DNA from 4 places in the Mesorhizobium sp. M0028 genome. Region 4 is predicted to be linked to each of the others. Evidence: predicted binding sites of a transcription regulator. Region 4 holds the regulator's gene; each other region holds the start of a gene.
What was found. Region 4 encodes LexA, which represses DNA repair genes until DNA is damaged. Its sites were predicted from a motif close to TGTTCNNNNTGTGTTCNG; they were not measured.
Positions count from the first base shown of each region.

Region 1: the regulator LexA is predicted to act here: its motif matches at 5,698-5,715, upstream of NKJ93_RS31900 (YifB family Mg chelatase-like AAA ATPase).
Region 2: the regulator LexA is predicted to act here: its motif matches at 4,899-4,916, upstream of parE (DNA topoisomerase IV subunit B).
Region 3: the regulator LexA is predicted to act here: its motif matches at 2,804-2,821, upstream of NKJ93_RS23285 (DNA recombination protein RmuC).

Region 1 is NZ_JAMYVG010000033.1:13,798-20,939, reverse strand. Features, by position in the region: gene NKJ93_RS31930 (2-dehydro-3-deoxygalactonokinase) at 1-268, opposite strand, end outside; gene NKJ93_RS31925 (SDR family NAD(P)-dependent oxidoreductase) at 268-1,035, opposite strand; gene NKJ93_RS31920 (GtrA family protein) at 1,168-2,967, opposite strand; gene NKJ93_RS31915 (glycosyltransferase) at 3,098-4,105, shown strand; gene NKJ93_RS31910 (GtrA family protein) at 4,113-4,487, shown strand; gene gshB (glutathione synthase) at 4,704-5,645, shown strand; gene NKJ93_RS31900 (YifB family Mg chelatase-like AAA ATPase) at 5,807-7,142, shown strand, end outside.
Region 2 is NZ_JAMYVG010000001.1:106,802-113,943, reverse strand. Features, by position in the region: gene gcvT (glycine cleavage system aminomethyltransferase GcvT) at 1-271, shown strand, start outside; gene gcvH (glycine cleavage system protein GcvH) at 277-645, shown strand; gene gcvP (aminomethyl-transferring glycine dehydrogenase) at 662-3,472, shown strand; gene NKJ93_RS00560 (GGDEF domain-containing protein) at 3,544-4,713, opposite strand; gene parE (DNA topoisomerase IV subunit B) at 4,987-7,035, shown strand.
Region 3 is NZ_JAMYVG010000014.1:121,006-128,147, forward strand. Features, by position in the region: gene NKJ93_RS23260 (hypothetical protein) at 1-12, shown strand, start outside; gene truA (tRNA pseudouridine(38-40) synthase TruA) at 1-749, opposite strand, end outside; gene NKJ93_RS23270 (GNAT family N-acetyltransferase) at 768-1,277, opposite strand; gene fmt (methionyl-tRNA formyltransferase) at 1,274-2,203, opposite strand; gene def (peptide deformylase) at 2,220-2,750, opposite strand; gene NKJ93_RS23285 (DNA recombination protein RmuC) at 2,854-4,116, shown strand; gene NKJ93_RS23290 (GFA family protein) at 4,160-4,564, opposite strand; gene NKJ93_RS23295 (cation diffusion facilitator family transporter) at 4,632-5,594, opposite strand; gene NKJ93_RS23300 (transglutaminase-like domain-containing protein) at 5,701-6,510, opposite strand; gene NKJ93_RS23305 (hypothetical protein) at 6,726-6,851, shown strand; gene sugE (quaternary ammonium compound efflux SMR transporter SugE) at 7,005-7,142, shown strand, end outside.
Region 4 is NZ_JAMYVG010000001.1:311,073-318,214, forward strand. Features, by position in the region: gene lpxB (lipid-A-disaccharide synthase) at 1-80, shown strand, start outside; gene gltA (citrate synthase) at 204-1,532, opposite strand; gene gltX (glutamate--tRNA ligase) at 1,711-3,132, opposite strand; gene NKJ93_RS01555 (ComEC/Rec2 family competence protein) at 3,229-5,694, shown strand; gene lexA (transcriptional repressor LexA) at 5,688-6,419, opposite strand; gene kynU (kynureninase) at 6,891-7,142, shown strand, end outside.

The DNA.
Region 1 (7,142 bases), on a different contig from region 4:
GCGCCGGCACGCTGACATAGGGCGCCTCCAGCCAGCCCTGGCGCGAACCGGCCATCCCGCAAATGATGACCGGCAGCGCCTCGGGGGCACCCATGGCAGCCAGATGCCCTTCGAGAACGGACGAAAATCCTTTAGCCTGGGCGGTGATCAGCCCGTCATCGCCGCGCCGCTCGGCGAGAACCTTGCCGGCGCCGTCGAGCAGCCACACCCTCATCCGGGTGGTGCCCCAGTCGACGGCCGCGACAGAAGGGGCCTTGCTCGATGAGATCACAGGAACCCCCCGTCGACGATCAGCATCTGCGCGGTCAGCATGCGTGAAGCATCCGACGCCAGGAACAGCACGGTGCCGACAACGTCTTCCGGCTGCATCACCTCTTTGATGCACTGCTTGGCGACGTGGGCGGCGAGCGCCTGTTCGGTGACCCAGAGCTTTCTCTGTCGCTCGGTGATCACCCAGCCGGGCGCGATTGCGTTGACGCGAATGCCGTCGACGCCGAGCTTGCCGGCAAGACCCTTGGTGAGGCCGACGATGCCGGCCTTGGCGGCGGTATAGGCCGGCATATCGGGATGGTTGATGAGAAACGAGGTCGAGGTGAAATTGATGATCGAGCCGCCACCGGCCCGCTTCATGCCCGGCGCCACCGCCTGTGCGCTGAAGAAATGCGGGCGCAGGTTGATGGCATGATTGTTGTCCCAGAACTCGACCGTGACGTCTTCGACGGTATGACGGTCATCCTGCGCGGCATTGTTGACGAGCACGGTCACGTCGCCATGCGCCTCGGCGGCTTTGGCAACTGATAACCGCAATGCCTCGATATCGCGTATATCGGTCTTGAGATAGAGCGGCCGCCGGCCGAGCTCCTTGTCTAACCGATCGGCCAGCGCCAGGCTCGGACGGTCGGCGATATCGATAAAGGCGACCTTTGCCCCCTGGCGGATAAATCCCTCGGTCAAGGCGGCTCCAATGCCGGAGCCGCCACCGGTGATCAGCACCGAAGCGCCTTCGAGGTCGGCAAAGCGTGCCGATGGCATCATGAATTCTCTCCCGGTCCAACGATCTCGGTCTGACCGGCGCGCATCCTATCCAGCCATGTCGGGCGGGCAAGGGCGAAAGAGTGGATAGTCGGGACTTATGTCCGACAAAAGGCCGCACGCGCCCCCGATCGATCAGCCGCCCAGCCGGACGTGGTACAATTCGACGGCGGCTCCGCTGGTCCCGGCAACCGGCTCAAGCCATTCCGGTACGCTGCCGCGCATCAACCCGGCGAGAAAACCTGCCGGCGCCTTGGCGGCGAGGAGCTTGCTTTCGGGGCTGCCGGGGCACAATGCGACGAGGCCGACGTGATGATCCGCCAGGATTGTCCTGGCATCGGCATCGGACCCAAGGAAGGCATCGAGCGCCAGCAGGTTGCCGGCGACGTTGCGATGATAAGGCCCGGCGAAGACGCGGTGTCCGGAATAGGCCAGGATCGGCGATCCGAGATTGGAAATTGCCAGCACCGTGGTGCCGGGCAGGCGGCCAAGCGCCGCAAAGGAGGCCATGCGCTGGCAAGCGACATCGGCGCCGTCGCCATTATCGGCGGCGGTATTGCTGTCCTCGAAGGCGACCGAGGTCGCCGCGGCAGCCCCAGTCCAGACGGCATTCACCGAAACCAGCCAGACGGCGGCCATGCGCAGCGCCACGCCGCGCGACGGGCTGGCCTCGGCCCGTTGACGCCATTTGGCAATCCAGGCAGCAAGCGGGATGACGGCGAAGGCGATCGAGAATGTCGAACCGCGCACCTGCCAGGCACTGACGATGAAGGCCACGACAAGCAGCGTGCCGACAAGGCTGTCCTGCCGCCGCCAGCCGCCACGGCCAAGGCGAAGCGCCATCAGCACGAGCGCGATGAGCGGCGTAGCATAGCGCGCCACCACCCCGGCCGGATCTTCAGCGAGAAGCTTGAACAGCGATTGCGCCTCGTCGATGTGATCAAGCCATAGCTCCTTGAGGCGCGGATCGAGGTTGGCATAGGGCGCTGCCAGGCATTGCGGGAACAAAAAGACGACGACTGCGGCCAATATCAGGGCAAGCAGGCCAAGCGAGGCGATGCGCCGTTGGCGCGTGCGGCCAGCGGGCTCGACCGACGCTATCGCCGCAAGGCCGGTTCCGGCAATCGCTGCGACGACGAACTGCACGGTCGAGAAGGCGTCGCATTGCGCCTGACCCCAGGCGGACGGTGCGATGGTGGCGACAAAGACGAGAGCCGACACGCCGGCAAAGCCGAGGCCGAAATCCCTGGCAATCGGCCTCTCGCCATCGGCGTCGAGGGCAAACAGCGTGGCGACAGAGGCGCCGATGGTGGCGACATAAGGCGCGGTTTCCATGCCGACGGCCAGCATCAATCCGGCGCACAGGCCGGAGAGTAGTGCCGCCGGCCTGCGCAACGGCGCTTCAAGCAGAAGGCTCAGGCTGGCCATGCTCAGCATCAGTTGGACATTGTGGTGATCGAGCGCGCCAGGCGAAAAAATGCCGAGGAAGTGCAGTGCGGCGGCGCCGACGACGACAGCGGGCAGCACGGCGCCGTCACCAGCAAAGCTGCGCGCGGTGCGAGCGGTGAAAAACACGGTCAGGCAAAAGAGCAGCGCCGGCCACAGCACTTGCGCAAAATTCTCGGCAAAGACCGTGCTCCCGGTCAGGGCCGACACGGCCGTGATGGCGGCGATCGGCGCATCGACCAGCCGCGACCAGTGCATGACGAAGCCGCCTTCCAGGCCCATCCTGTACTGGTGCAGATCGAACCAGCTTTGGCCGGCCAGCATGTCGCGAACTTCGACAAGGCGCAGCAGATTGTCGTTGTCGCCGCCGGCATTGGTCAGTTCCGGGAAACCGGCAAAGGCATTGACGGCAAGCGCCAGCAGCGTGGCAAGCAGCGCCAGCGCGATATCGGACCTCCAAATGGAGGCGCCATCGTCGGCTGTGCTCATATCAGGACCTTTGGAAGGAATACGGGGCGGTTTAAACCTAGCCTTAACAGCTTCAATAAATAGTAAAGCCGCCCCGAGCGAGGCCGGCGTTTGAGCGGTCAGGGATCTCACAGGGCATCCGGAGACGAAAATGCCACAAGAAGTGCGCCATGAGCCGAGCATCGCCGTGCTCCTGCCTTGCTACAATGAGGAGCTGACGATCGGCGAAGTGGTGCGGCGCTTTCGCGAGACGCTGCCTGCCGCCGCGATATATGTCTACGACAACAATTCGCGCGATCTGACGGCGCTCCGAGCCCGCGCCGCCGGCGCCATCGTGGTGCGCGAGCCGCGCCAGGGCAAAGGCAATGTCGTGCGCCGCATGTTCGCCGACATCGAGGCCGACATCTACCTGATGGCCGACGGCGACGGCACCTATGCGCCGGAGGACGCGCCGCAACTGATCAACACGCTGCTGACCGAGCGCTCCGACATGGTGGTGGGCACCAGGCGCGGCGTCGCCGACGATGCCGGCAGGACTGGCCATGCCTTCGGCAACCGCATCTTCAACAGCCTCTACAAGCGGCTGTTCGGCTCGGACTTTACCGATATCTTCTCGGGGTACCGCGCCTTCACCAGGCGCTTCGTCAAGAGCTTTCCCGCCGTTTCCGGCGGTTTCGAGATCGAGACCGAAATGTCGGTGCACGCCTCGCAGCTCAAATTGCCGGTCAGCGAGATCGGGCTCGACTATGGCCGCCGGCCGGAAGGCTCCTCGTCGAAGCTGTCGACCTTTCGCGACGGCGCGAAGATCCTGTGGATGTTCGCCATGCTGATGAAGGAGACACAGCCGCTGCGTTTCTTCGGCGCTTTTTCGGTGTTCTTCCTGGCATCGAGCCTGTTCCTGATGGCGCCGGTGCTGATCGAGTTCGCCGAAACCGGGCTTGTGCCGCGCATGCCGACCTGGGTGCTGTCGGTCGGGCTGCTGCTGCTGTCGATGCTGGCGGCGGTGACCGGGGTAATCCTCGATTCGGTGTCGCGCGGCCGGGCCGAGCAGAAGCGCATCTTCTATCTGTCGATGCCTTCCGGTCGCGTCGAACGTGAACGTGCAAGCGCCCTCGCGACTTTGAAGGCCGGACCGGGCAAGACCCCGCGCGCGGCCTAGAGCCTGAATGGGACGCCTCGCCCGCTTCATTTTCGCCGGCGGCATCGGCTTCGTCGCCGACGCGGCGGCGCTTTGGCTGGTGCTGGCGATAACACCGCTCGGACCATTCGCGGCTCGCATCATTTCGATCGGTTTTGCCCTGTCCGTCACCTGGTTGATCAACCGCCATCTGACGTTTTCGCCTTCCAGCCGCGGCATCGCGCAGGAGGGCGCACGCTATGGCGGCGTCGGCATTGCCACCAGCGTCGTCAATTATCTCGTCTATTGCGCCACGCTGTTCGCGCTGCCGATGGTGTCGCCGCTCATCGCCCTTGCGGTCGCCTCGCTGATTGCCATGGCGCTGTCCTTCCTCGGCTATTCCAAGCTGGTCTTCGATCGCTGACGGCGCATCGCATTGGGATCTGCGCCAAACGAAGCGCAGCCTCATCATGACCTTGGCCGATTGGCAGAAGCCGCCGATTTCCTTATATCGCTGTCGTCGATGCATCGGCGCGAAAATCGGAATCGATTTTCGGACAGCACGATGCATGGATTCAAAAGTGTTGGAGCGTACTTTGTGCATCCAAGTGGATCGCTCCAAGTGCGCCGGAGAGCCGCAATGCCCCTGAAAGTCGCCGTCCAGATGGACCACATCTCCACCGTGTCGATTGCCGGCGACACGTCGTTTGCGCTGTCGCTGGAAGCGCAGCGGCGCGGCCACCAACTGTTCCACTACACGCCCGACCGGCTGTCGCTGCGCGACGGCAAGGTGTTTGCCCGCATCGAGGCGATGCAGGTCCGCGACGAGAAGGGCAATCATTATTCGCTGGGCGAGAAGGTGCGCACCGACCTTTCGGAAATGGACGTCATCCTTTTGCGGCAGGATCCGCCGTTCGACATGAACTACATCACCACCACGCATATCCTCGAGTGCATCCATCCGAAGACGCTGGTGGTCAACGATCCGGCCTGGGTGCGCAACAGCCCGGAAAAGATCTTCGTCACCGAATTTCCCGACCTGATGCCGGACACGCTGATCACCAAGGACCCGCTCGAGGTCGCAGCCTTCCGCAAGGAGTTCGGCGATATCATCGTCAAGCCGCTCTACGGCAATGGCGGCGCCGGCATCTTCCATCTGCATGAGGCCGACCGCAACCTAGCCTCGCTGCTCGAAATGTTCGGCCAGATGTTCCGCGAACCGTACATCGTGCAGCGCTACCTGAAGGAGGTGCGCGCCGGCGACAAACGCATCATCCTGATTGACGGCGAGCCGGTCGGCGCCATCAACCGCGTGCCGGCCGAGCACGATTCGCGCTCCAACATGCATGTCGGCGGCCGTGCCGAAAAGACCGAGCTGACGGAGCGCGAACGCGAGATCTGTGCCCGCATCGGCCCCTCGCTGAAGGAGCGCGGCTTCATCCTCGTCGGCATCGACGTCATCGGCGACTACATGACCGAGATCAACGTGACCTCACCGACCGGCATACGCGAAGTGCAGCGCTTCGGCGGCGCCGACATCGCCAGCCTGTTCTGGGATGCCGTGGAGGAGAAGCGCACCTAGCCTCGCTTCGCGAGCGGCCGCGTTGCAAACCATTGCAGCCGTTGCGCTCAGCTGTTCCCCAAATGTTCTTGCCTTCGCCGGAAATCTGTGGTTGTCTCCGGTGACGCCGTTCGCGGCATGATCGCAAGGGCTTGGGGCAAGCCTGCAGCCGGGGTGAAGACATGGTGGCGCGGGTTCGCACGGTTGCTTTCCAGGGCATCGAGGCCGTGCCGGTCGACGTGCAGGTGATGATCGCGCCGGGCAAGGTCAACATGCACATCGTCGGCCTGGCCGACAAGGCTGTGGCCGAAAGCCGCGAGCGGGTGCAGGCGGCGCTGCATGCATCCGGCCTGTCGATGCCATCGAAGAAGGTCACCGTCAATCTGGCGCCGGCCGACCTGCCCAAGGAGGGCAGCCATTACGATCTGCCGATCGCGCTCGGTTTGATGGCGGCACTGGGCGCCATTCCGGGCGACATGCTGGCCGGCTATGTCGTGCTTGGCGAATTGTCGCTCGACGGCACTATTGCCGCGGTGGCCGGCGCGCTGCCGGCGGCGATCGGCGCCAATGCCGAAGGCAAGGGCCTGATCTGCCCGTTCGCCTGTGGCCCGGAAGCCGCCTGGGCCGGCAAGGATTTCGACATATTGGCGCCGCGCAGCCTGATTGCCATCGCCAATCATTTTCGCGGCACGCAGGTTCTGTCGCGGCCGGAAGCCGGCATCCATACTTCGGCGCGCGACTTGCCCGACCTTGCCGACATCAAGGGCCAGGAGACCGCCAAGCGGGCGCTGGAGGTGGCGGCCGCCGGCGGTCACAACCTGCTGATGGTCGGGCCGCCGGGGTCGGGAAAATCGATGCTGGCCCAGCGGCTGCCGTCGATCCTGCCGCCGCTTGCGCCGAAGGAATTGCTCGAAGTCTCGATGATCGCCTCGGTGGCCGGCGAACTCGGCGAAGGCAAGCTGACCGACCGGCGGCCGTTCCGCGCGCCGCACCATTCGGCCTCGATGGCGGCGATGGTCGGCGGCGGCCTGCGCGTGCGGCCGGGCGAGGCCTCGCTTGCCCATCACGGCGTGCTGTTCCTCGACGAGTTTCCGGAATTTTCGCCGCAGGCGCTCGATGCGCTGCGCCAGCCGCTGGAGACCGGCGACTGCATGATCGCGCGCGCCAATCATCGCGTCACCTATCCGGCGCGTATCCAGCTTGTCGCGGCGATGAACCCGTGCCGTTGCGGCATGGCCGGCGAGCCGGGCTATCGCTGCCTGCGCGGCGACCGCTGCCGCACCGACTACCAGGCGCGCATTTCCGGCCCGCTGCTCGATCGCATCGATCTCAGGATCGAGGTACCGGCGGTTTCGGCCAGCGATCTGATCCGGCCGGACCGGGCGGAGAAGAGTGCAGCCGTGGCACTGCGCGTCGCCCGTGCCCGTACGATCCAGCGTGAGCGTTTCGAACGGCTCGGCGCGACCTCCGCCACCACCAACGCGCATTGCTCACCGTCGGTTATCGAGGAGATCGCCA
Region 2 (7,142 bases), 200 kb from region 4:
CGGCCCGGCGCAAAAACGCGTCGGCCTGAAGCCGGACGGCCGCCAGCCGGTGCGCGCCGGTGCTGCCCTTTTCGACGCCGACGGCAACCCTGCCGGCCATGTCACCTCAGGCGGCTTCGGCCCCTCGGCCGGTCATCCGGTGGCAATGGGCTACGTCCGGACGCCGCTTGCCAAGCCCGGCACAAGACTGTTCGCCGATGTCCGCGGGACGAAAATCCCGGTCGACATCCACCCCTTGCCCTTCACGCCCCATCGCTACCGCAAAGGATGATTTCAATGGCAAAGACCTATTTCACCGAAGATCACGAATGGCTTCGCGTCGAGGGCGGCATCGCCACCGTCGGCATCACCGATTACGCGCAGCAGCAGCTCGGTGACCTCGTCTTCGTCGAACTGCCTGAGCCAGGGAAAAAGCTGGCCAAGGGCGATACGGCCGTGGTGGTCGAATCGGTCAAGGCGGCATCGGACGTCTACGCACCAGTCGACGGCGAGATCACCGAAGCCAACACCGCGCTGTCGGCCGATCCTTCGCTCGTCAATTCGGCGGCAACCGGCGACGGCTGGCTGTGGAAGATGAAGCTGGCCAATGAGAGCCAGCTCGACGGCCTCCTCGATGAAGCCGCTTACAAAGCCCATATTGGTTGATAGCAGGACCAGCAAGATGACCGCAGCACCCTACCCCTTCTCGGCTCGCCATATCGGCCCGGGCCTCCAAGACGTCAGAGCCATGCTGGCCACGATCGGCGTTCCCTCGGTCGAGACGCTGATCAGCCAGGCAGTGCCGAAGTCGATCCGGCTCGACCGTCCATTGGCCTTGCCCGCCGCTGCAAGCGAAGCGGAAGCGCTGACCGAGCTCGCGGCGACGATGGCAAAGAACACGGTGCTGAAGAGCTTCATCGGTAGCGGCTATCATGGCGTCCACGTGCCGCCGGTGATCCAGCGCAACCTGTTCGAGAACCCGGCCTGGTATACGGCTTACACGCCTTACCAAGCCGAGATCAGCCAGGGCCGGCTGGAAATGCTGTTCAACTTCCAGACGCTGGTCACCGAGCTGACCGGCTTGCCGGTGGCGTCGGCCTCGCTGCTCGACGAGGCGACGGCGGTGGCCGAAGCGGTCGGCATTGCGCTGCGCCATCATCGCGACAAGCGCACCAAGGTGGCACTGGCCGGCACGCCGCACCCGCAGACGCTGGACGTCGTTCGCACCCGCGCCGAACCGCTCGGCATCGAGGTCGACGGCGAGGTGATCGACGACAACACCGCCGCCCTGCTGGTCTCCTGGCCCGATACATTCGGCGTCTATGGCAATCACAAGGCAGCGATCGACAAGGCCCGCGCTGCCGGCGCGCTGGTCGTCTTCATTGCCGATCCGTTGGGCCTGACGCTGACCGACGCGCCAGCCAGGCTTGGCGCCGACATCGCCGTCGGCCCGATGCAGCGTTTTGGCGTGCCGATGGGCTTTGGCGGGCCGCACGCCGCCTATTGCGCCGTGTCCGACAGGCTGACGCGGCTGATGCCCGGCCGGCTCGTTGGCCAGTCGACGGACAGCAAGGGCCGTCCCGGATATCGCCTGGCCTTGCAGACACGCGAGCAGCATATCCGCCGCGACAAGGCGACCTCCAACATCTGCACCGCACAGGCGCTGCTCGCCAACATAGCGACGGCCTATGCGATCTGGCATGGCCCTGCCGGGCTGCAGGCGATTGCCGGCCGCGTCCACACGCTGGCCAACCGCCTGGCTGCCGGCCTCAAGGCAGCAGGCGTTTCGGTGCTCGGCGGAAGCCGCTTCGACACGGTGACCGTGGAAGTGAAGGGCAGAGCCGCCGCACTTGCCGCCGCCGCCGAGAAGACCGGCCGGCTGCTGCGTGTCATCGACGCCGACCATGTCGGCATCAGCTTTGACGAGACCTCCACCGAGGCCGATCTGGAGGCGATCGCAGCACTTTTCGGCGCCAAGGCCGGCGTTGCCGCCGGCAGTTCCATGCCAGGAAAACCGCGCGGCAAGGAGTTCCTCACCCAGCCCGTCTTCCGCGAAAACCACTCGGAAACCGACATGATGCGCTTCTTGCGCCGGCTGTCCGACAAGGACCTGGCGCTCGACCGCGCCATGATCCCGCTCGGCTCCTGCACCATGAAGCTCAACGCCGCCGCCGAAATGATGCCGGTAAGCTGGCCCGATGTCGCCAACCTGCATCCCTTTGCCCCGGCGAGCCATTCGGTAGGCTATCGCGCCATGATCGACGAGCTGGAAGGCTGGCTGGCGGAGATCACCGGCTTCGACGCGGTGACCCTGCAGCCCAATGCCGGCAGCCAGGGCGAATATGCAGGGCTGCTCGCCATTCGCGGCTATCATTTGTCGCGTGGCGAAGGCCATCGCACCGTCTGCCTGATCCCGTCCTCGGCGCATGGCACCAATCCGGCAAGTGCGGCCATGGCCGGCATGAGTGTCGTCGTCGTGCGCTGCACCGAGGACGGCAATATCGACATGGAAGACTTGCAGGCCAAGGCGGCCGAGCATGCAAAAGACCTCGCGGCGCTGATGTTCACCTATCCTTCAACGCATGGTGTTTTCGAGGAAGGCGCGCGCGACCTCTGTGCGCTCGTCCACAGCCATGGCGGCCAGGTCTATTTCGACGGCGCCAATCTCAACGCTCTGGTCGGCCTCGCCCGTCCCGGCGATATCGGTGCCGATGTCTGCCACATGAACCTGCACAAGACCTTCTGCATTCCACATGGCGGCGGCGGCCCCGGCGTCGGCCCGATCGGCGTCAAGGCGCATCTGAAGCCATATCTGCCCGGCCACGTCACCGAAGGCTCGGCCCATGCCGTGGCGGCGGCACCGTTCGGCAGCGCCTCGATCCTGCCGATCACCTGGATGTATATCCGCATGATGGGCGCTTCCGGCCTGAAGCAGGCGACCGAGACGGCGATCATCTCCGCCAACTACGTGGCGACGCGGCTTGGCGAGCATTTCCCCCTGCTTTACAAGGGGCGCAACGGACGCGTTGCGCATGAATGCATCCTCGACACCCGCGTGCTCAAGGACAGCGCCGGCATCAGCGTCGACGATATCGCCAAGCGGCTGATCGACTATGGCTTCCACGCGCCGACCATGTCGTTCCCGGTGGCCGGCACGCTGATGGTCGAGCCGACCGAATCCGAGCCCAAGCGCGAGCTGGATCGTTTCTGCGAAGCCATGATCGCCATAGCCGGCGAGGCAGCCAAGGTGGCGAAGGGCGAATGGCCCTTGGCCGACAATCCTCTGGTCAATGCGCCACATACCGCCGCCGAGGCGTTGGCCGGCCAGTGGACCCATCCCTATTCGCGCCTGGAAGCGGCCTACCCCGCCGGCGATGCCGATACGGCGGCAAAATACTGGCCACCGGTGTCACGCATCGACAACGTCGCTGGCGACCGCAACCTGGTCTGCTCCTGCCCGCCGCTGTCGGAATATCTGGGTGCGGCGGAGTAGACCATGATCCCGAAGAGTGGAATCCGGTTTTCGGACAAGATCATGGTCTAACAAGAAGATAGAAGCCTCAATCAGGCAGAACGCAAGGCCGGCCCGTCGGCCTTGCTCGCCCTGTCCCGGGCGATGACGCGATTTCGCCCGGCGCGCTTTGCCGCATAGAGCGCGGCGTCGGCTTCGGCCAGCACATCATCGAGACCGGTGCCGCTCGTCCCACCAAAGCCGATGCCGCCGCTGACTGTGCTTCGCAACGGACCAAGCTGGGTGGCCACGACTTCCGTACCGAAGGCGACGCTGATCTTGCTCGCAATGTCATAGGCTTTTTCTTCCGTCATCCGCGACATGACGAGCACGAATTCCTCGCCGCCCAGCCGGAAGGCGTCGACGCCGGTTCTGGCGTATTTCCTGATGACGGCGGCAAAGCGGCGCAGGACCTGGTCGCCGACCGGATGACCGAATACGTCGTTCGTCCTTTTGAAATGGTCGAGGTCGAACATGGCGACGGACATAAACGGACCGAAGACCCGCTCGCCGTAGAGTGCCGTTAACGCCCGCCGATTCATCAGCCCGGTCAATGGATCGGTCATCGTCTCGGCCTTCAATTCGATCTGCGCCTGCAAATGGTGCAGGGAGAGCGTTAATGCGCCAAGCCCGGTCATGCAGGCGACGGCTACGACGGAATTCACCCGCTCGGCCCAATTGTCCGGTGCTACGCCGAGCACCCACTGGCCCTTGACCAGCAGGACCGCGCCGCAAAGTCCGAACGACAGCGCACAGACGCCGCTCAGGAACGATACGACCAGCAATATCCGGCGATCATGACCACCCTCAATCCAGAACATCGCCCCGATAAGCGAGAGTAGCGCCGTTACCGTCGCATAGGTGACAATGAAGCCGACACCATCAAACCCGAGATACGTCGCGCCCGCGCAAACAGCCATCGCAGCCAAGGTCGGCAAGATGGCGCGCCTATAGTCGCGCATGCTGAGATATTGCATGGCCGACAGGCAGATAATCAGGAAGCCGAGGCTGAGAAGAGCAAGCACGATCTGGCAAAGCCAGGGGCTTGGATCTCTTGTGTAATGCCAAAACAAGACCACATGTGCGACGAGCACGAGAATGCCGCACGCCACCGTCAGCACAAAGCGTGCCTGTGGCGCGGTGAACCAGATCGCAAACATGGTGATGCTGAGGCACGTGCCCGACAGCGCCGCTGCGAGCAGGAGCGAACTGTAATCCAACATGCTTAAGCGACAGCCTCTTGAGGGTTTCGCTGCATTCTAGGTCAGCGACAGTCCGCGGATATCGTTTTTCAGCCAACCTTGCGGCGTAACCTTCGGACAAGGTTTACAAAGCGTCGATGCTCCAAGCTTCGACCCCATTTCCGCCGCTTGGTTGTCGAATGGTTTTGCAGTAAGAGGCTCTATCCTCGAACGTAACAGGAACCTCCGTCGCCTGCCCGCAAAAAGCGTGGCAGTATCGGGTGGTGATTCGCAGCATCGGAATCCAGGACCGGCATGGACGACAATAACGATCTTTTCGGCAATTTGGGCAAGCAGCCGCAACCGGCTCGCGCCGCGCGCCCGGCCGACCCGCTGGTGCAGGCGGCGAAGCGGCCGGCGCCCCGCGATGCCAGCGAGAGCTATAGTGCCGCCGATATCGAGGTGCTGGAGGGGCTGGAGCCGGTGCGCCGCCGCCCGGGCATGTACATTGGCGGCACCGACGACAAGGCGATGCACCATCTGTTCGCCGAGGTCATCGACAATTCGATGGACGAGGCGGTCGCCGGCCATGCTACCTTCATCGATGTCGAGCTTTCCGCCGACGGATACCTGTCTGTAACCGACAACGGCCGCGGCATTCCGGTCGATCCGCACCCGAAATTCAAGAAGCCGGCGCTCGAACTCATCATGACCACGCTGCATTCAGGCGGCAAGTTCGACAGCAAGGTCTACGAGACCTCGGGAGGCCTGCACGGTGTCGGCGTTTCCGTGGTCAACGCGCTGTCCGACCATCTCGAGGTCGAGGTTGCGATTGGGCGCAAGCTCTATCGCCAGCGCTTCTCGCGAGGCGTTCCGGTGACCGGCCTGGAGCAGCTCGGCGAGGTGCACAACCGGCGCGGCACGAAGATCCGCTTCCATCCAGACGAGCAGATTTTCGGCAAGGGTGCTGCGTTCGAGCCGGCGCGGCTCTACCGCATGGCGCGGTCAAAAGCCTATCTGTTCGGCGGTGTCGAAATCCGCTGGACCTGCGATCCCTCGCTGATCAAGGAAAAGGACACGACGCCGGCCAAGGCAGAATTCCATTTTCCGGGCGGCCTCAAGGACTATCTGAAAGCCTCGCTCGGCGACGAATTCCAGGTGACCCGTGAAATGTTCGCCGGCAAGAGCGAGAAGCAGGGCGGTCACGGCTCGCTCGAATGGGCGGTGACCTGGTTCGGCGGCGACGGTTTTATAAATTCCTATTGCAACACCATTCCGACAGCTGAAGGCGGCACGCACGAGGCCGGCTTCCGCAACGTTCTGACGCGCGGCTTGCGCGCTTATGCCGATCTGGTCGGCAACAAGCGCGCTTCGATCGTCACATCCGAGGATGTGATGATCTCGGCGGCGGGCATGCTGTCGGTGTTCATCCGCGAACCGGAATTCGTCGGCCAGACCAAGGACAGGCTGGCGACGATCGAGGCGATCCGCATCGTCGAAAGCGCCATCCGCGACCCGTTCGACCATTGGCTGGCCGACAATCCGCAGGAAGCTTCGAAACTGCTCGAATGGGTGATCGCGCGTGCCGACGAGCGGGTGCGCCGCCGCCAGGAAAAGGAAGTGTCGCGCAAGAGCGCCGTGCGCAGGCTGCGCCTGCCCGGCAAGCTCGCCGATTGCACGCAGAATGCAGCGGCCGGCGCCGAGCTGTTCATCGTCGAGGGCGATTCGGCTGGCGGTTCGGCAAAGCAGGCGCGCGACCGCGCCAGCCAGGCGGTGCTGCCGCTCCGCGGCAAGATCCTCAACGTCGCCAGCGCCGGTAACGACAAGCTGGCCGGCAACCAGCAGATATCCGACCTGATCCAGGCCTTGGGCTGCGGCACGCGCTCGAGATACCGCGACGAGGACCTGCGTTACGACCGGGTCATCATCATGACCGACGCCGACGTCGATGGCGCCCATATCGCTTCGCTGCTGATCACCTTCTTCTACCAGGAGATGCCGAGCCTGGTCCGCGGCGGCCATCTCTATCTGGCGGTGCCGCCGCTCTACTCGATCCGGCAAGGCGGCAAGGTCGCCTATGCCCGCGACGATGCGCACAAGGACGAACTTCTGCGCACCGAATTCACCGGGCGCGGCAAAGTCGAAATCGGCCGCTTCAAGGGGCTGGGCGAAATGATGGCCGCCCAGCTCAAAGAAACCACCATGGACCCGAGAAAGCGCACGCTGCTCAGGGTGGACGTCATCGACGCCGAGGCGGCGACCAAGGATGCGGTCGACGCATTGATGGGCACCAAGCCCGAGGCCCGCTTCCGCTTCATCCAGGAACGCGCGGAATTCGCCGCGACGGAAGTGCTGGATATCTGAGCGTCTTCTGCTAGGCGAGCCGCGGACGGCGGCTGTCACTGTGCGCAAGACTTTTCCGGATTTTTCGCGAAGGATGAGGCCTGGAACGGTTCAGCGTTTCACGGAAA
Region 3 (7,142 bases), on a different contig from region 4:
GGCGTCGGATAATCGACGCCGACTAGAAACAGCCCGTCGGGCGGCGCCACCTGACCGCAGGCCGCACGGTCGCGCGCCTCGAGCGCGGCCTTGAGGTCGGCAATGGCCCAGCCGCCTTCGCCGACACGTTTGAGCGAGCCGACCATCGAGCGCACCTGGTTGTGCAGGAATGACCGCGCCGAAGCGCGGACTTCGATGAAATCGCCCGCCCGGCTGACATCCAGCCGGTCGAGCGTGCGGACCGGGCTGGTGGCTTGGCACTGGGTCGAGCGGAAGGTGGTGAAATCATGCCGGCCAAGCAGCACTTTTGCCGCTTCGTGCATGGCGGCGGCATCGAGCTGCTTCGGTACCCACCAGATCTTGCCCTTGTCCAGCGCTGCTGGCGCGCGGCGGTTGACGATACGGTAGAGATAGTGGCGGCCGATCGCCGAGAAACGCGCATCGAAGCTATCCGGCACGACGGCGGCCTTCAGGATGGCGATGTGCGCCTTGGCCGCTTGCAGATGCGCGTTGACGGCGTCGCGCACCTTGTCGCCGGGCCATGCCTTGACCAGATCGACATGCGCCACCTGAGCGGTCGCATGGACACCGGCATCGGTGCGGCCGGCGGCGCGCAGAGAGACCTGCTCGCCGCAGAACTTCTCGATCGCCTGCTCGATCGCCTGCTGCACCGAAGGCTGATTGGCCTGGCGTTGCCAGCCGGCAAAGAGACTGCCGTCATATTCGATGTCGAGGCGAAAACGCGGCATTCCCGGATCGAGGCGAAATCAGGCGGCGAGGGCTGAGCCGAAGGCCGAGGCGTAGACCAGCCTGCCGGTCTCCGGCGCCTCGCCCCAGGCAAGCGCCTGCAAAGCCTCGCCTTGGTAGTCGCTCTCGAATTTCGCTGCACGGGCGCGGCTGTAGCCGAAGCGGCCATAGTAGGCCGGATCGCCGAGCACCACAGCGAGCGTCTCGCCGGCGGCTTTCAGGCGGATATGAGCCTCGCGGACCAGGGCACCGCCGATGCCGGTGCCGTGGAACGACGGCTCGACTGCCAGCGGCGCCAGCGCGACTGCCGGGAAGCTCTTGCCGCCATTCTGCACGAAGAGCCGTGAAAACAGGATATGGCCGACCACTTGCCCGTCTTCGTCCGCCACCAGTTCGACGACGGCATCACCGCCGGTGACCAGCGCGTCGACCAGTCCGGCCTCCGCCTGCTGGCCGAATGCGTGTTCTTCGACAAGGCGGATCGCCTCGCGGTCCCGCGGCGTCGCCGCGCGTATGGACATCATGCTCATGACAATTTCATCCCTTTTTCGAGCTTGGCCCCGCGCAGAAACTCCTGCGCGGCAATGGGCCTTCCGCCCGCACGTTGAACTTCGACCAGCCTGATCGCGCCTGACCCGCAGGCAACCGTCAGCCGGTCATCGAGAATTCCTCCCGGTTCGCCGGCGCCTTGCGAGAGCGTCGAGCGAAGCAGTTTCAGCCGTTCCATGCGGCCGCCGATTTCGGCCTCGCACCATGCACCGGGAAAGGGCGACAGGCCGCGAATCTGGTTGTGCACGTCGCCGGCAGGTCGCAGCCAGTCTATGCGAGTCTCCGATTTATCGATTTTCTTGGCGTAGGTCACCCCCACCTCCGCCTGTGTGGTAAATGTCAGCGTATTCCGCTCGAGCCGTTCGAGCGCTTGCACCATCAGCGCAGCACCCAGGATCATCAGCCGGTCGTGCAGATCGCCGGCCGTCATGTCGGGTCCAATGGCGCATTTTTCAACCATTGCCACAGGCCCGGTGTCGAGGCCTTCCTCCATCCGCATCACCATCATGCCCGTCTCGGTATCGCCGGCCATGATGGCGCGCTGGATAGGGGCAGCGCCGCGCCAGCGCGGCAATAGTGATGCGTGGCCATTGAGGCAACCGAGCCGCGGCGCCTCGAGAATAGGTTTGGGCAGAAGCAGCCCGTAGGCGACGACCACGGCGACATCGGCGCGCAAGGTGCGGAACGCCTGCTGCTCCGCCTCGCTCTTCAGCGACACCGGCGACCGCACCTCGATGCCAAGCCGCTCCGCCTCACGCTGCACCGGCGACGGCGTCAGCTCGAGCCCGCGCCGGCCTGCGGCGCGCGGCGGCTGCGTGTAGACGGCTGCCAATTCATGCCCTGCCCCGGCGATCGCTCGCAGCGTCTGCACGGAGAATTCGGGCGTACCCATGAAGATGACACGCAGGGGCATTCGTCGACCCCTATCCCACCATCTTGCCCGGCGCCTTGTCCCTGGCGAGCTTCTTGAATTTCTTGACCACCATGTCGCGCTTCAGCTTGGAGATGTGGTCGATGAACAGCACGCCGTTTAGGTGGTCGATCTCATGCTGCAGGCAGGTCGCCATCAGCCCCTCGGCCTCGATCTCCTGCAGCTTGCCGTCGCGATCGAGATACTTCACCCGCACCGCTGCCGGACGCTCGACCTCGGCATAGTAATCCGGGATCGACAGGCAGCCTTCCTCGTAGACCGAACGCTGGTCGGAGCTGTCGAGGATTTCGGGATTGATGAAGACGTGCGGTGCCGGCGTCTCGTCCTCCTTGGCGAGGTCGATCACCAGCAAGCGCAAGGGTTCGCCGACCTGGATCGCCGCGAGGCCGATGCCGGGCGCGTCATACATGGTGTCCAGCATGTCGCCGGCCAGTTTACGCAAATCACCGTCGACACGCTCGACCGGTTTTGAAACCTGACGCAGGACGGGATCGGGGAGGATGATAAGCGGCTTGATCGACATGGCGTCTCACCTAAGACCTCGCAGGAAAAGCGTCAACCGGGACGCCTTCTGGTCGTTCACGTTTTGATCTGTGCCGCCAGACCGAATCATCTATGCTGTCGGCATGAACGATCTGGCCACCATCCTGTCCGAACCTGTCGCCCGCCTCGGCGCCACCACGATCACGCTCGGCCATGCTCTGGGTTTCGGCGCAATGCTGTTCCTCGGCCTGTTCGTGGCGCTCGTCATTGCGCTCTGGCGATCGGCCAAGGCGCGTGCAATGGCGGCCGCCGAAGCCGCCGACCACGCCCGCGACGCCGAGGTGCGGATGGCCGGCATCTTGGCAAGCCAGGCGGAAATGCAGGGCCGTATGGGCGCTATCGCCGAAGTGTTCGGGGCACGTCAGGCCGAACTGACCCAGTCGATCGGCCAGCGCCTCGACGCCATGACCGGCCGCCTCGGCCAGACCATGACCGAGCAGACGAGATCGACGCATGAGAGCCTCGCCAAGCTGCAGGAGCGGCTGGCGGTCATCGATATCGCGCAAGGCAACATCCAGTCGCTGGCCGGCCAGGTCGTGCAATTGCAGGCGATCCTTTCCAACAAGCAGACGCGCGGCGCCTTCGGCCAGTCGCGTATGGAAGCCATCGTCGCCGACGGATTGCCCCACGGCGCCTATGAATTCCAGGCGACCTTGTCGAATGGCAGCCGGCCCGACTGCCTGGTGAAGATGCCGAACGGCGCACCGTCGCTTGCCATCGATGCAAAGTTTCCACTCGAGGCCTGGAATGCCATCCGTGCCGCCGAAGGCGCCGACCTGCAGAAGTCCGCCGCTCAGGCTTTCCGCCGCGACATCGAGGTGCATGTCCGGGATATTTCCGAAAAATACCTGATCCAGGGCGAGACGCAGGACACTGCCTTCATGTTCGTGCCCTCGGAATCGGTGTTCGCCGAAATCCACGAGAATTTCGAGGCCGTTGTCCAAAAGGCGCATCGATCGCGGATCGTCATCGTCTCGCCATCGCTTTTGATGCTGTCGATCCAGGTCATCCAGGCGATCCTCAAGGATGCCCGTATGCGCGAGCAGGCGCACCTGATCCAGGGCGAGGTCATCCGGCTGATGGAAGACGTCTCTCGGCTCGACGAGCGGGTGCGCAAATTGCAGACGCATTTCGGTCAATCGGCCAAGGATATCGAGGACATCCTCGTCTCGACATCGAAGGTGACCAGGCGCGGACAAAAGATCGAGGCGCTGGAGTTTGGCGTGCAGCCGGCGGAGGACACCGCTGGGTCGAATGGCAGCGGAGCAAAAGCGGAAAGCAGCGCGCGTGTTGCCGATTCGAAAACCGGGCAGCTGAGGCTAAGGGTCGTCGAAGGCGACGATTGAGAGCTACGCCGGAACCGGAGCCGAGGCTTCGCCCGGTCTGGCGCTACTGCTCCTCGATGATGGTTGTGCCTTCGAATTCCGGCAGCCAATGCAGCGCCGAGCGATGCCAGATCTGCTTTCTCGGCACCAGTTGATCGCGCTGCCATGCCGTGCCGACCCTGATGCCGTAAACCTTCGGTCCCGCGCCCGCCGACGTGGCGTAGAGATGCGAGCCGCACTCACCGCAAAATGCCTGAGCGCGCTTGGCACCACTCGAACCGGTCTTGATGTAGATTTTCGGCGCGCCCTTGGTGATCGTGTAATTGTCCTCGGACGCCGGCACGGTGACGCGAAAGGCCGTTCCGGTTAGCTTCTGACAATCGATGCAGTGACAAATGGTGGTCTTTTCCGGATCGACCTCGGCCTCGTAAGTAATGGCGCCGCAATGACACCCGCCGTCGATTTTCATCTTCGTTCCTCCTGGAGCTTTTGCGCGCAATCATAACCGGGACTGCCCGATGGCGCAGCCATTTTCCTCAGGCCGGCTCCCCTCCGGACGCCGCCAAGGCCTTGCTCCGCCGTTCCCAGGTGCCGGTGGTCTGCGGCTTGACGAACAGGCGCGTGACCTCCGGCATCTCCGCCTTCAGCCGTGTCTCGAGGCGTTCGACGCAGGTCTCTATCTCGGGCGCCGACAAGTGGTCCTCGAACTCGATGCTCAGAGCGGCGACGATCTCCTGAGGCCCCATATGGAGCGTCAGTACGCCATTTGCCCGCTGCACCGCCGGGTCCTGCTGGACAATGGCCAGCACTTTCATTTGCACCTCGGGCGAGGCCGGCTCGCCGAGCAGCAGGCTCTTGCTTTCGCGGGCCAGGAAGATCGCGGTCGCGCCCAGGATCAGCGCGATGCCGATCGACGCGGCGCCGTCGAGCTTCGGCATGTCCAGCAGTTCCGCCGCCAATATGCCGGCGAAGGCGACAACGAGGCCGAGAAGTGCCGCGCTGTCCTCGAAGAGTACGGTGTAGACACTCGGGTCCTTGCTGAGCTGCACCGCCTCGAGCCAGCCGTGGCTGCCTTTTTGGTGGCGGAACTCGTTCAGCGCCACCAGCCAGGAGGTGCCTTCGAACAGGAAGGAAAGGCCAAGTACAGCGTAGTTCACCTTTGCGTTGGCAATCGGCTCCGGCGCCATGATGTGCGTCACGCCTTCGTAGAACGATATGCCGGCGCCCAGTGCAAAGACGAGGAGCGCGACGATGAAGCTCCAGAAATACAGCTCGCGACCATGGCCTAGCGGATGCGTCCGATCGGCCGGCCGGGCGGCGCGGTGCATGCCGTAAAGCAGCAGGCTGCCATTGCCGGTATCGACGAGCGAGTGGACGCCTTCCGAGAGCATTGCCGAGCTGCCCGTGAACAAGGCAGCGGCGAATTTGGTCAGGGCGATCGCAAGATTGCCGGCGAGCGCCGCATAGATCACTTTTTTCGACCCGCCATGCGCCGCCATGGTGTGCTGCCTTGGTTGATGCACCGAGATTAGCGGAGCACGCCCACGCTCCACAGCTCGAACAACGCCCGAAGTGTCGAGTTGTTCAAAAGGGCAGCGCGAGAGGCTATTCGATGACCTCCTCCGTCCAGACCTTGAAGCCAGCCAGCGCGCCCGGTCCAAAAATGTGGGTGAGTGGGACATCGGCGGCGTCGCGTCCGGAGGCAATCAGGATGCGGCCGATGCGCGGCGCGTTGTTGCGCGGGTCGAACGCGTGCCAGCGGCCGCCGAGATAAACCTCCATCCAGGCGGCGAAATCCATGTCCGACCACGGCTTTGGCAGGCCGATATCGCTGATATAACCGGTGCAGTAGCGGGTCGGGATGTTCAGGGCGCGGCAGAAGGCGACTGCGAGGTGGGCAAAGTCGCGGCACACACCACTCTGCTCGCGATAGGCTTCGGCTGCGGTGCGTGTCGGCCGTGCATTGAAATAGTTGAAGACGATATGGTTATGGACGAAGTCGCAGACCGCCTGGACGCGCGGGATGCCGAGCGGGGTATTGCCGAACAGCCGCCAGGCTTCGTTCGCCAGCACGTCGCTCTCGCAATAGCGGCTGGGCAGCAGGAACAGCAGCGTCTCCGACGGCAGATCGCGCACCTCATGCTGCCATGCCGTCAGCTCGCGCGTCTCGAAGGAGCCGGGGTCGCGGATGACCGCGTCCGTGCCGAACGCAAAGCGCCCGGCCGGCGCAACGAGACGGTTGCACCAATTGCCGAAACTGTCGCGATAGCTTTCGATCGGCACCGGCGGGTTCGACGTCAGGAAGTCCGGCCGCTCGAGATCGGATGCGCGCGAATAATGGACGTTGAGCATCGCGATCAGCGGTGTTTCCTGCGGGAAGTCGAAGCTCATCTGGCAACCGATGTGGATCCGCATTGTCGTCCTGACCGGACTGCGCGATCATCAGCCGGCGAAACGCAAGGGCTGATGCTGCAGTGCGAAGAGGACCATCGCACGGACCGCTGCGGTTTACGAGGGAATTAGAAACCGGTTGACAGCCATCCGCCAAGGCGACTGCACGGCAGCGGCCTCTTGCAGTCTAGCGTTTTCTCTTGTTTCACTTCGCCAGACATCAACCGGAGGAACGAATCATGGCTAAAGGTGCGATGAAGGCAGGCAAGGAAGCCCGCAAGCCGAAGAAGGACGCGAAGAAACCCGCTCCGGCGCCGGCCCTGAAGGCACCGCCGGTGAAGGCGATGAAGCTGAAGGACAAGTAGGGCCGCAGCTACCGTTTTGGCTTATTTCGACCGGCCGCAAATGCGGCCGGTATTGTTGTTCATTAAGCGCACGAGCATCCCATATGGATGCGGCGAAGATAGTTTTTGCGCTTTCAAGAGATCGGCCGGGAGCCATCGAAACGGAGCGTTCCGATGTCGTGGATTTTCCTGTTCTTCGCCGGCCTGTTCGAGATCGGCTGGGCGATCGGCCTAAAATACACCGACGGATTCTCGAAGCCGCTGCCAACCGTCCTGACGGTAGCCTCGACGATTGTCAGCCTGACCTTGCTC
Region 4 (7,142 bases):
ACATCGCCGGGCGTATGGCAACCGACAAGCCGTCAGGCGAGATGGCGGCGGGGGTGGTGATGGGCATGGTGAGGAAGTGAGCGAGTAGTGAGTAGCGAATAGGAAATGGTGCTGGCCGTAACAGCCAAGCTGCTTCAGCTACTACTCGCTACTCGCTACTCGCTACTCGCTACTCGCTACTCGCTACTCGCTACTCGCTACCTTCACCGCTTCGCGATCGGCACGTAATCCCGTTCCGGCGCACCGGTATAAAGCTGGCGCGGACGGCCGATCTTCTGGTGCGGGTCCTCGATCATCTCTTTCCACTGCGCGATCCAGCCGACGGTGCGGGCAACCGCGAACAGCACGGTGAACATGGTAGTGGGGAAGCCCAGCGCCTTCAGCGTGATGCCGGAATAGAAATCGACGTTGGGGTAGAGCTTCTTCTCGATGAAATAGGAATCGGTCAGCGCGATCTTTTCCAGCTCCATGGCGATGTCGAGCAGCGGATCGTCCTTGATGCCGAGCTCGCCCAGGACTTCGTGCGCGGTCTTCTGCATGATCTTGGCGCGCGGATCGTAGTTCTTATAAACGCGGTGGCCAAAGCCCATCAATCGGAACGGATCGTTCTTATCCTTGGCGCGCGCAATGAATTCCGGGATGTGATCGACATGGCCGATCTCGCCCAACATGTTCAGGGCTGCCTCGTTGGCTCCGCCATGTGCAGGACCCCACAGGCAGGCGATGCCGGCAGCGATACAGGCAAAGGGATTGGCGCCCGACGAGCCGGCGAGGCGGACGGTCGAGGTCGAGGCGTTCTGCTCGTGGTCGGCGTGCAGGATGAAGATGCGCTCCATCGCGCGCGCCAGCACCGGATTGATCTTGTATTCCTCGCAAGGCACGGCGAAGCACATATGCAGGAAGTTGGCTGCGAAATTCAGTTCGTTCTTCGGATAAATGAACGGCTGGCCGATGTGGTATTTATACGCCATCGCCGCGATCGTCGGCATCTTGGCGATCAGCCGCATCGAGGCGACCATGCGCTGATAAGGGTCCGAGATATCGGTGGAATCGTGATAGAAGGCCGACAGCGCGCCGACCACGCCGCACATCACCGCCATCGGATGCGCATCGCGGCGGAAGCCGGTGAAGAAGCGCGACATCTGCTCATGCACCATGGTGTGGCGCGTCACCCGGTAGTCGAAATCGTCCTTCTGCGCCTTGGTCGGTAGTTCTCCGTAGAGCAAGAGATAGCAGACTTCGAGGAAGTCGCCGTGCTCGGCCAGCTGGTCGATCGGGTAGCCGCGGTGCAAGAGAATACCGGCATCGCCATCGATGAAGGTGATTTCCGATTCGCAGCTCGCCGTCGACGTAAAACCGGGATCGTAGGTAAATACGCCGGTGGTGCTGTAGAGCGAACCGATGTCGATGACATCAGGTCCTACCGAACCACTTCGTATCTTGAATTCATGGGTTTTGCCGTCGAGTTCCAGTTTTGCCGTCGACGCCTGGGTTTTGCCGCCAAATTCCATCTTTGTCGCAGGTTCGGTCATAGCAAACTCCTTTTTGTTTCCTCAGGCCGGCAACGGCAAAACATTGAACCCAACACGTCAAAAGCATCGGAATACGCACATTTGCGCCCGCAATTGAATCTGCGCGCCAGATTAGGCCAAGACCCAATGTTGCACTGCGAAACACACCTTTCAATGCCAATCTTCTTGGGCCAGTTTCCTAATCGATTTGATCGGCAATCCGCGCCAGGCCTTCCTCGCGGCCAAGCACGGCCAGCACATCGAAGACGCCGGGCGAGGTGCTTTTGCCGGTGAGCGCGGCGCGCAGAGGTTGGGCCACGGCGCCGAGTTTGTGGCCGCCGGCCTGCGCATAGTCGCGGATCGCGGCTTCCGCCGAGGCGGCAGACCAGTCCGAAATCGTGGCCAGTGCCGCATGAGCGCCCCGCAGGATCGCGCGCGCCTCACCGCTGAGCAGCGCCGCCGCCTTCTCGTCGACCGGCATCGGCCGCTCGACGAACAGGAATGCAGCCCCTTCAACAAGTTCGACCAGCGTCTTGGCGCGCTCCTTCAGGCCTGGCAAAGCGGCAAGCAATTGCGCCTTGCGTCTGTCGTCGAGGCTAGCTGCGATCGCCGGACCGCCGTCGAGATAGGGCAGAGTGGCGATGAAGATGTCGAGCAGCGCCGCGTCGTTCATGCGGCGCATGTGCACGCCGTTCAGCGCCTCGAGCTTGGCGAAGTCGAAACGGGCGGCGCCCTTGTTGACGTCGCCAATGTCGAACCATGCGATCATGTTGGCGATCGACATGATCTCATCGTCGCCGTGGCTCCAGCCAAGCCTCGCCAGATAATTGAGCAGCGCCTCCGGCAGGTAGCCCATGGCGCGATAGGCCTCGACGCCGAGCGCACCGTGCCGTTTCGACAGCTTGGCGCCGTCGGCACCGTGGATCAGCGGGATATGCGACATCGACGGCACCTCCCACCCCATGGCATGGTAGATCACCGTCTGGCGGGCGGCGTTGGTCAAATGGTCGTCGCCGCGGATGATGTGGGTGACGCCCATGTCGTGATCGTCGACGACGACGGCATGCATGTAGGTCGGGTTGCCGTCCGAGCGCAGAATAATGAAATCGTCGAGATCCTTGTTGGGAAAGCGCACGTCGCCCTGGACGCGGTCATGCACAACCGTCTCGCCGTCTGTCGGCGCCTTGATGCGGATCGCCCCCTTGGCGCCGGCCGGCGCCTCGGAGGGGTCGCGGTCGCGCCAGCGGCCGTCATAGCGGGGAGGCAGCCCCTTGGCTCGTGCGCTCTCGCGCATTGCCTCCAACTCGGCAGGCGTCGCGTAACAATAATAGGCCTTGCCCATGCGAACGAGTTCCTCGGCCACCTCGCGATGGCGCGGCGCACGCTCGAACTGCGACACCGGCTCACCGTCCCATGTCAGGCCAAGCCAGGAAAGCCCGTCGAGGATGGCCGCGGTTGCCGCATCGGTGGAACGCTCGCGGTCGGTGTCCTCGATGCGCAGCAGCATCGTGCCGGCTGTGTGCTTGGCATACAGCCAGTTGAACAGCGCCGTGCGCGCCCCGCCAATATGCAGATAGCCGGTGGGCGAGGGGGCAAAACGGGTGACGACCTTGTCGGGCATGGAACTCTCAGGCAGGCGAAGGAAGTGGGTTTGCGGACTTTCGCGCGTTGCGCGTTCATGTAGCATAGGAGGTCGAGGGCGCAAGGGGCAGACCCGATGGCTGTGCGAGGCCGTGGTGCGGGCGAGGGCGAGGACGTTGGCAGCGGCGTCAGCGAACGCTTGCTGTTTGCCGCGCCCGTGCCTGTCCTGCCGGCACCGGCATTGCTGCCGGTTCCACGCTTTGATGCCCCGTCGCTGCCGGCGAGCGACCCAGCAACGGTTCTCGTGCCCGCGGCCGAGCCCATCGTGCGCCTACGCCGGCGTTTCCGCCTCCCGTCACCGTCCCGTATCCGCAACGGCGTAACCTCGGCGGTCGGCCTGGAGCTCGACCGTGGGGTCGCCTTCCTGCTGGTGCCGGTGTTCCTCGCATGCGGGGTGATCGTATATTTTGCGCTGGCGGTGGAGCCGGCCTTTCCACAGCCGATCGCAATCGTCGCCTTGGCAGCCCTCTGTGCCGTCGCCTCGCGGTCGTGGCCCAGAACCCGCCTGTGCTTCATGGCGGCGTTGCTCTGCGCGCTTGGCGTGCTTGCCGCCAAGGTCGAGACCTGGCGTGTCGGAACGCATATGCTCGGTTCCGAAATCTCGACGCGCCTTACGGGTCGCGTCGTATCGTTCGAGCCCATGGCGAGCGGCCGCATCAGGCTGACGATCGATGTGATCTCAACCGCCAGGCCGACACTGCGCTACATGCCGGAACGGGTCCGCGTTTCGGCGATGAAAATACCGGCTGAGCTGACCGCCGGTTCCGAGATCGCCGGCTATGTGCGGCTGCTGCCGCCGACCGGGCCGGTGCGGCCCGACAGCTATGATTTCTCCTTCGACAGCTATTTTGCCGGTATCGGCGGCAGCGGCTTTTTTCTCGGCAATCCGAAAGTCGTGTCGTCGGGCAGCATGCCGTTTGCCGCGCGGCTTTCTTCCGCGATCGAAGACGCGCGCGAATCCATCGCCGACCATATCCGCAGCCGCATCGGCGGCGCCGAGGGCGAGATTGCTGCTGCGCTGATCGTCGGCGTGCGCGCCGGCATTCCCGAGGAGATCAACGAAGCGATGCGGCGTACCGGCATCTACCACATCATCTCCATCTCGGGGCTGCATATGGCGTTGGTCGCCGGCACCATCATGGCGCTGCTACGCGGCACCTTTGCGTTGTTTCCCGATTTCTCATCGCGACGGCCGGTCAAGAAATATGCCGCGGCCGCCGCGCTTTTTTCGATTGCGGCCTACCTCGTCTTTTCCGGCATTGTGGTGGCGGCCGAACGCAGCTTCATCATGCTGGCGGTGATGCTTATCGCCGTGCTGTTCGACCGGGCCGCGCTCACCATGCGCAACCTGGCGATCTCGGCCATCGCGGTCATTCTGGTGTCGCCGCACGAGGTGGTCGGTCCGAGCTTCCAGATGTCCTTCGCCGCGACGGCGGCCCTTGTCGGCGCCTATGCAGGCTGGTCCGATTACCGCGCCGGCGGGGCCACCACGCCGCCGCCCCGGCGGTCGCCGCTACGCTTTGCCACTAGAAAGGTACTGCTGGGCATGGGCGGCCTGGCGATGACCTCGATCATTGCAGGGAGCGCCACGGCGCTTTTCGCCATATGGCATTTCCAGCGCGTGGCGCCGCTCAGCCTGTTCGCCAATCTGGCCATCATGCCTATCATCTCACTGGTCGTCATGCCCTTCGCCGTCCTCAGTGCGCTGGCGATGCCGTTCGGCGCGGATGGGCCTTTCCTCTACGTGATGGGCAAGGGGCTGACGGCGATGATCGCCCTGTCCGGGTGGATCTCCGAGCGCTCGCCGATCGATGCGGTCGGGCTGATTTCGCTGAGATCTGTCCTTTTGGTGACGATCGCCCTCGTCATTGCCAGCATGGCGACGACCTGGTTGCGGCTCGTGGCCCTTCCTTTTGCGCTCGCCGGCTTGCTAACGACAACGCAGACGCGCGTACCCGATGTATTGATCTCGGAGGACGCACGGCTCGTCGCGCTGCCGATCGGCAGCGGTGAACTCGCGGTCAACCGGGCACGCCCGAATGAGTTCACCATCGACAACTGGAAACGCGCGCTCACATCAGAGGCTATCGTCGCGCCGGAAACACCTGGAAAGAACGATCCGCAATTCGACATTGCCGATCCGGCCGACTTACCGCCGGGCATGCCGTTCATTTGCACGGACGGTCTCTGCCTTGCCAGGCATCCATCCGGCGCGATCATCGCGCTAGCCAATGACCGCGATACTGCACGGCCAGCCTGCGCCTTTGCCAGCTTGATCGTCATCGACGACGCCACCGCCCATAATCCCTGCTACTACGACCGGCTGGTCCTCGTCGTCACCAAACGGCAACTGGCGCGCGCGGGAAGTGCGGCCGTCTATTTCGATCCACAAGCGGCAACACGCGCCGAAATCCGCTTCGCCGTCGAAAAATCATACCGGCCCTGGCACGTGCAGCGGAAATTTTCCCGCGCGGCGCGGGGCATGCCGCCATACCGCAGAGCCGACAAGCCAAAAGCCGGCGCCAAGGGCGCAGCTCAGTAGCGGCGGATCAGCCCAACGAGCTTGCCCTGCACCTTGACCCTGTCTGGTCCGAAGATGCGCGTCTCGTAGGCCGGATTGGCGGCTTCCAGGGCGATCGAGGCGCCCTTGCGGCGGAACCGCTTCAGCGTCGCTTCTTCCTCGTCGACCAGTGCCACCACGATCTCACCGGGGCTCGCCGTATCGGCATTGCGGATGATCACCGTGTCGCCGTCGAAAATGCCAGCCTCGATCATCGAATCGCCTTTGACCTCGAGCGCATAATGCTCGCCGCCCATGATCATGTCCGGCGGCACCGAGATCGAATGCGTCTGGTGCTGGATGGCATCGATCGGCACACCGGCGGCGATGCGGCCCATCACCGGGATAGACACGGCGGCGACGACATCGTCGTCATTGCCGGCTGCAGGGACGCGCGACGATGTCGGCTTGCCTTGCCGAGGACCTTGCCCAAGACTGCCCTGGATGACACTCGGCGAGAACTTGCGTGCCGCATTGAGGCCGGGGGCGATCGAATCGGGCAGGCGCAGCACCTCCAGCGCACGGGCCCTGTTGGGCAAACGGCGAATGAAGCCGCGCTCCTCCAGCGCCGTAATCAGCCGGTGGATTCCCGATTTGGAAGCCAGGTCGAGCGCTTCCTTCATCTCGTCGAAGGAGGGCGGGATACCGCTTTCCTTCAGCCTTTCGTGGATGAACATAAGCAGTTCGTGTTGTTTGCGTGTCAGCATAGCGACCCCCAACAGAATCAGAAAAACAAACCCAGAACAAACACTATCTGTTCCAGTTGTGTTCCGCAACTGTTTAAAGTTTAATGAATGTGTTAGGGCTCGGGTAACGATACCACTCGCCAAACCGGGACGCTGCATTTTCACCGCCGCGGGCCTCATCGCCTTGATTCTGCTTTCGTTTGCGGCCTCTGGGTTTCCAGAAGGCGGCACTGGTATCGGCCGTCAGCCGGCAAAGGGGCACGGAATTGAAGCCGTATCGACTGTGCGGTTTGGTCAATGCACCGTGAACGAAACGAACTCAAAACGCCAACCTTGGGTTGGCTTGGCTCCTGGTTTCCACCGCATGGTCAGGCAACTTGTCGCCGGTGGAGCCTTGCTGCGCGATACCAGGTAATGGAGAACCGCTCGTGACCGATGGATGCCGTCGATGCGTGTCCGGCGTTGCGGTGAATCTTGGGGAGCAGACAAATCATGACAGGAATTCCCGATCTCGTGGCCATAAGGGCGATGGATGCTGCAGATCCGCTGCGCGCGATGCGCGACCGCTTTGTGCTGCCGCAAGGAGTGATCTATCTCGACGGCAATTCGCTAGGGGCCGCTTCGCGTGCCGCTTTCGATGAATTGAGCAAGGCAGTGACCGAAGAATGGGCGCATGATCTCATCCGCGCCTGGAACACGGCCGGCTGGTTCAACATGCCGCTCGAACTTGGCGACCAGCTCGGG